Linked DNA regions of Collimonas fungivorans. The protein of the gene in region 2 interacts with the protein of the main gene of each other region in a pairwise test. Links are inferred from orthologs where the notes say so. Each region holds a gene or a part of one and is shown on either strand. Other genes may lie near its edges. The genes, in order: CFter6_RS23830 and ftsZ.

What was found.
Region 1: the proteins of ftsZ (region 2) and CFter6_RS23830 interact in binary tests that used the Bacillus subtilis proteins (3 or more experiments, as listed by UniProt). The link is inferred for Collimonas fungivorans from one-to-one orthologs.

Annotation. Positions count from the first base shown.
Region 1 is NZ_CP013232.1:5,409,331-5,412,493, reverse strand. What follows is about bases 296-3,138. They hold CFter6_RS23830 (MGDG synthase family glycosyltransferase), read right to left. Parts: upstream 2,354-3,138; coding sequence 1,238-2,353; downstream 296-1,237. Other genes in these bases: CFter6_RS23825 (DMT family transporter), read left to right, coding at 2,622-3,138; CFter6_RS23835 (hypothetical protein), read right to left, coding at 723-1,241; CFter6_RS23840 (GntR family transcriptional regulator), read right to left, coding at 296-464. Outside these bases: more of CFter6_RS23840, read right to left, coding at 1-295; more of CFter6_RS23825, read left to right, coding at 3,139-3,163. UniProt on the Bacillus subtilis protein: Processive glucosyltransferase involved in the biosynthesis of both the bilayer- and non-bilayer-forming membrane glucolipids.
Region 2 is NZ_CP013232.1:5,035,134-5,038,353, forward strand. The notes cover bases 103-3,002. They hold ftsZ (cell division protein FtsZ), read right to left. Parts: upstream 2,191-3,002; coding sequence 1,015-2,190; downstream 103-1,014. Other genes in these bases: lpxC (UDP-3-O-acyl-N-acetylglucosamine deacetylase), read right to left, coding at 103-132; CFter6_RS22040 (peroxiredoxin), read right to left, coding at 276-782; ftsA (cell division protein FtsA), read right to left, coding at 2,312-3,002. Also shown: more of lpxC, read right to left, coding at 1-102; more of ftsA, read right to left, coding at 3,003-3,220. UniProt on the Bacillus subtilis protein: Essential cell division protein that forms a contractile ring structure (Z ring) at the future cell division site. The regulation of the ring assembly controls the timing and the location of cell division.

The DNA.
Region 1 (3,163 bases), 370 kb from region 2 along the record:
GAATTGCTTTTAAGATATTTTTGCAGCTTCCGGAAGCGCGCCAGCGGCAGCCAGATATGTTCCGACAGCACGATTTCATCGTCGAAGGAACGAGTGCGGTGCAGGTACAGCGCCTTGTCGCGCGGCTTGAGCTTGAGTTTGTCGGCGACGTCGGCGGGAGGTATGACGGTCGTTATCGAACGGATCTGGGCGGTCGGCAGCGGATTTTTAGCCTTGGTGCGCGGCCGCACGAAACGCAGCATCGAGGAGCGTTCGGCAGCGCGCGCGACAAATGTCCCGCGTCCGCGGACGCGATCGACCACGCCGTCGGTGACCAGCGCGTCCAGCACCTTGCGCATGGTGCCCACCGCGATTTCATATTCGGCGGCCAGCTTGTCCTCGGACGGCAGCGCTTCATCGGCGGCCCAGCTACGCAAAGCGATCCTTTGCAGCAAATCGTCACGGACTTGCAAATAACGCGGCAAGCGCGGATCAGACGCATTTTCTGGCGGGAGAGGCGTATTTTTTTGCGAGAGAGACGTGTTTTTTTTGGAGAGAGATGCGTTTTTTTTCAGGAGAGACGCATTTTTTTGAGAGAGAGGCGCGTTTTTTGCACTTTTTTTGATCAGCATCAACAACATTTCAAACTTGGAAAGGGTCCGCAATTTACCAAGTTCCAGTTGTTTTTACAATACCTATGTGAATCTCTGGTTCTATACAGAACCAGAGATTCACATATCGATTCAGCTTTGGCTCAGCGCGACAGCAGCCGGGCGGGGTTTGCGTTCGGCCAGCCACAGCAGCAGGATCGCCACTACCGAATAAATCCAGTAGTCGGCCGGCACCGCGCCCAGCCAGTGCTTGTGCCATGGCACGTCGGCCGGATTGAAGCGCGCCAGCCCGTAAGCCGGGTTGAGCACGAACCAGAGCCAGTCTTCGCTGATCCAGAACACCATGATGGAAGCCATGATGCGGCATTCGCCGCGCCAGTCCCAGCTGCCGTTGAACCAGATCGGATAATGGAACATCAGCGCAATGAAAGGAAAAATCCAGGCGTGGTAGCCGGTCATGGCGCGGCCGCCCCAGAAGATGTCGAGCAGCCAGTGATGCTCGATGCGCCAGGTCGGCAGGTTGGCGGCCCAGCCGGCGGAACCCTCGATCTGGATTTCGACGTTGGCGAAAAAGAAGGCGGTCAGCACGGCCCAGAACAACATGCCGAACAGGCGGCGGTATGGTGAAGCTGCTGGTGTAGTTGCGGTCATGTGGTTGGCGAAATAAATTGAGAATGAAGCGGAGAATCAAGTTTGCTCAGCACCGTTTGCAGCACGGCGCGGCCGGCATGCGGGCGGCCCAGCAGCAAGCTGCGCTGCCGCAGGCGCTGCAGTTGTTCCGGCTGCTGCAGCAGTTGCTGGACACGGAACGCCAGGGCGGTCAGGTCGATCGCCTTGAGCGCCGCGCCCTGTTCCAGCAGGTAGTCGGCGTTGCGTTCTTCCTGGCCCGGAATGGGCGAATGGATGATCATCGGCACGCCCATCGCCAGGCATTCGGAAGTGGTCAGGCCGCCCGGTTTGGTGATCGCCAGGTCGGCGCACGCCATCAGCTGCTCCACATGGTTGGTGAAGCCGAAAGGAAACAGGCGGCCCGGATGCGCCGCAGCCAGTTGCTGCAGGTTGCCCAGCAGCGCGGCGTTCTTGCCGGCCAGCGCCACCAGCTGGAAATCGTCGGAGAGCGCCAGCAGCTTTTGCACAGTCTTGTCCAGCTCGCCGATGCCGGCGCCGCCGGACATCATCAGGATGATCTTGCGCCCGGGGTCGAGGCCGAATTGTTCTGCGCACTGGCGCCGTTCCAGGGTCTGGCCGAAACCCGGCATGATAGGGATCCCGGTCACGTGCACCGCATCGGCCGCCAGCCCGCGCGCCCGCATGCGGTAGGCGATTTCCTCGGTGGCGGCAAAATAGCCCTGCATCAACGGCTGCAGCCACATGCTGTGCAGGTCGAAATCGGTGACCTGCACCCAGACCGGGCAAACCACGCTCTGCTTGCCGATTTCCCGCGCCAGCAATTCGGCCGGCAGGAAATGGGTGCAGATGATGGCGTCCGGCGCCGCCGCGCGGATCGCGGTGCGCAGGGGGCGGGTGCTGATGCGCTCGATGGCGCGCCGCAGTTTCTGCGTCGGCGAATTGGTCAGCGCCTTGTCGCTCTTCTGGTAAACATAACCCCACAGCGCGGGATGGCGGTTCACCAGGTGCAGGTAAAAATCGGTATACACCGCACGGAATCCGGCCGGCACAAAATCCATCGCATCCAGGTGGATTGCTTCGGTACCCGGGAATTCGGCGGCGGCATAGGCCTTGAGTGCTTCGGCGGCGCGCATGTGGCCGGCGCCGGCGGAGACGCTTAACAGCAATAGTTTGCGAGGGCGGGGCGCGCTGGGCGCATGGACTGGCTTATGAATGATAGGCTCCGGCCAGGTTTGCCGCCGGTGATGCAAAAGTGACTACTTTCAAGCATACTCCTTGCAATCTGCGTTCGGATTTTTACTGCTTGGTTACCGCTTCATGACACCGATGATAGGGATAAATCGGCGCTGAGTAAAATGACATTTATGACAAATCGTCCCCGCTTCTGAAAGACTGAAAAAAATGCCTACCACCCGCAAACCGTTAGACGGTTTGGCCATGAGCCTGATGCTGATTTTGTGCCTGTGCTGGGGGTTGCAGCAGGTTGCAATCAAGGTGGCGGCGCCGAATATTTCGCCGATCTTGCAGAACGGCTTGCGTTCGGCGGTGGCTGCGGTGCTGGTGAGCGGCCTGATGTGGTGGCGCGGCAGCAAATTCTCGCTGACCGACGGCAGCTTCTGGCCGGGCCTGGCGACTGGCCTGCTGTTTGCTGGCGAATTCCTGTGCGTCTCGATCGGCTTGAACTACACCACTGCTTCGCATATGTCGGTATTCGTTTACACCGCGCCGATTTTTACCGTGCTGGGTTTGCATTGGCTGGTGCCGGGCGAGCGCTTCGGCCTGACCCAGTGGCTGGGCGTGGTCGCCGCATTCGCCGGGATCACGGTGGCGTTCGCCGGCGGCTTTGAAGCCGGCGCCGGCTTCAGCCGCACCCTGGTCGGCGATGCGCTGGGCGTGCTGGCCGCCGTGTTCTGGGCCGCCACCACCATCATGATCAAGCGCAG
Region 2 (3,220 bases):
CATATCGACGCGCCGGAAAACGATGCCGGTATCCACTGCCGCCGGGCGCAGGGTCAGCTCGACCTTGGTGCCGGAATGGACGCCAATGCCTGTCGTCTTGACAATTCTTTTGATAGTGCGCTGTTTCAACATGATGACATTATAAGTCTGACTGATAATTATTCTGTAACGATGTGTAGTTATTGTGGGGTAAAAAACACGCCTGGATGTTTCCGCCCCCGGAACTGAAAAACGGCGCCACTGGCGCCGCCTACTCTACCCGCAACGGCTAGCTTTTAGGCCAGTTGCGCCAGCAGGGTTTCCGCATTGGACACTTCGAACTTGCCGCCCTGCTCCACGTTCAGCTGCTTGACCACGCCGTCGTCGATCAGCGCCGAGAAACGCTGCGAGCGCACGCCCATGCCGAACTTGCCGAAATCGGCGTCCAGGCCCAGCGCCTTGACGAAATCGGCGTTGCCGTCAGCCAGCAAACGCACGATGCCGGTGGCTTTCTGGTCACGGCCCCAGGCGCCCATGACGAATGCATCGTTGACGGAGATCGCCCAGATTTCATCGACGCCCTTGGCCTTGAATTCTGCCGCATGCTGGATGTAGCCAGGCAGATGCTTGGCGGAACAGGTCGGCGTGAAAGCGCCCGGCACGGCGAACAGGGCGATTTTCTTGCCCTTGACCAGGTCGCTGACATTGAACGAGTTCGGTCCGAGCGAACAACCTTCGGTCTCGGTTTCGATGAATTCTGCTAATTTGCCTTCCGGCAGGCTATCGCCGATCTTGATGGTCATGATTAATTCCTTGTCTAGGTGTGGATGCCCTGAAGCCCGTGGCGCAACGCTAAGGCGCGCGCCGGTATTCCAGAGGCACAGAATGTTGGCGGATGCTACAAAAGAAAACGCCGCGCCTTTCGACGCGGCGTTGAACCCGCAGTATGCCCTGTTCCGCAACTTCATGCAGAATGCCGGCCATGATAGCGGGTATCAGCACCCGCCATCATCATTGAGACTAAAGAGCCCTGACTTAGTCGGCTTGCTTGCGCAGGAAAGCCGGAATGTCGTAGGTTTCCATGCCGTTCTTTTCCAAAGCCCGCACCGTGTCGGAAGCCGACTCGCGACGCCATACCGCCGGCGCCTTCATGCCTTCGAACGAAGAGCTGCCGTGTCCCACCGAAGCCTGGCCATGCATCATCGGCTCGTTGTGGGTGCCAGTACGCATCATCGGCGCCTGCACCAGCTGCACGGCCTTGCGTGCACGGCCCAGGCCGGTGGCCACCACGGTGACACGGATATCGTCGCCCATGGTTTCGTCGTAGGCGATGCCCTGGGCAATCGAAGCGTCCGGCGCCGCAAACGCACGCACGGTCGCCATCACTTCCTTGATTTCCTTACCCTTCAGGCTGCGGCTGGCGGTGACGTTGACCAGCACGCCGCGCGCGCCGGACAGATCGATGCCGTCCAGCAGCGGCGAGGCAACCGCCTGCTCCGCCGCCAGGCGCGCGCGATCGACGCCGGATGCGGTAGCGGTACCCATCATCGCCTTGCCTTGTTCGCCCATGATGGTCTTGACGTCATTGAAGTCGACGTTGATGTGACCAGGCACATTGATGATTTCAGCAATACCGGCAACGGCGTTGTTGAGAACGTCGTCGGCGTGCTGCAACCACTCCATCATGCTGTCGTCTTCATAAATCTCTTCGAGCTTCTCGTTGAGAATGATGATCAGCGAATCAACATGCTGGGACAGGGCTTCCAGGCCTTCGTCGGCGATGTCCATGCACTTCTGGCCTTCATACGAAAACGGCTTCGACACTACCGCCACCGTCAGCGCGCCCAGTTCCTTGGCGATCTGCGCCACCACCGGCGCAGCGCCGGTGCCGGTGCCGCCGCCCATGCCGGCAGCGATGAACACCATGTGCGCGCCGCGCAATGCGTCTTCGATCCGGCCGCGCGATTCCTCGGCCAGCTGACGACCCACCGACGGCTTCATGCCCGCGCCCAGGCCGGTCTCGCCGATCTGGATCACGTTGTGCGCCTTCGATTGCTTGAGCGCCTGCGCATCGGTGTTGGCGGCGATGAACTCCACTCCTGACACACCCTTGTTGATCATATGTTGGACCGCATTGCCGCCGGCGCCACCGACGCCGACAACTTTAATCACGGTGCCCAAAGTTGCATTGTCAAGCATATCGATTTCCATGATATTTCCTCATAAAGATGCAGCATTCAGTCAATAGGCATCACGCTGTGTGAGGCCTAGCAACTGACAACTGCGTGTTGCACAAACAACGTTAAAAACAAATCTCGTATTAAAAACCGTATTAGAAATTACCCAAAAACCATTCCTTCATGCGCTGCCAGATCGCCTTCGCCGAACCTTCCTGGCGTGTCACGATATAACCGCGCAGGTATTGCTTCTTCGCTTCCAGCAGCAGCCCCAGCACAGTCGAATAACGCGGGCTGCGCACCACGTCGGCCAGCTGGCCGCGGTAGTCCGGCGTTCCCAGCCGTGCAGGCTTGAGGAAAATGTCTTCCGCCAGTTCGATCATGCCGGGCATCATTGCCGAGCCGCCGGTCAGCACCACTCCGCTCGATAACACTTCTTCGTAACCTGACTCGCGCACCACCTGGTGCACCAGCGCAAACAGCTCTTCGACTCGTGGCTCGATCACCGCCGCCAGCGCCTGGCGCGACAGGGTGCGCGGATTGCGGTCGCCCAGGCCCGGCACTTCCAGCGTCTCGCCCGGATCGGCCAGGATCTGCTTGGCCACGCCGTAGCGCAACTTGATTTCTTCCGCCTCGTTGGTCGGCGTACGCAGCGCCATCGCGATGTCGTTGGTGATCTGGTCGCCGGCGATCGGGATTACCGCGGTATGGCGGATCGCGCCTTCGGTGAACACCGCAACGTCGGTGGTGCCGCCGCCGATATCGACCAGCACCACGCCCAGCTCTTTTTCGTCTGGCGTCAGCACCGCATCGGCCGACGCCATCGGCTGCAAGATCAGGTCCGACACTTCCAGGCCGCAGCGGCGGATGCACTTGACGATGTTCTGCACCGCCGACACCGCACCGGTCACGATGTGCACCTTGACTTCCAGTCGGATGCCGCTCATGCCGATTGGTTCACGCACATCTTCCTGGCTGTCCACAATAAATTCCTGCGGCACCGTATGCAGCAATTGCTGGTCGGTCGGAATGTTGACCGCCTTCGCCGTTTCTATAACGCGCGA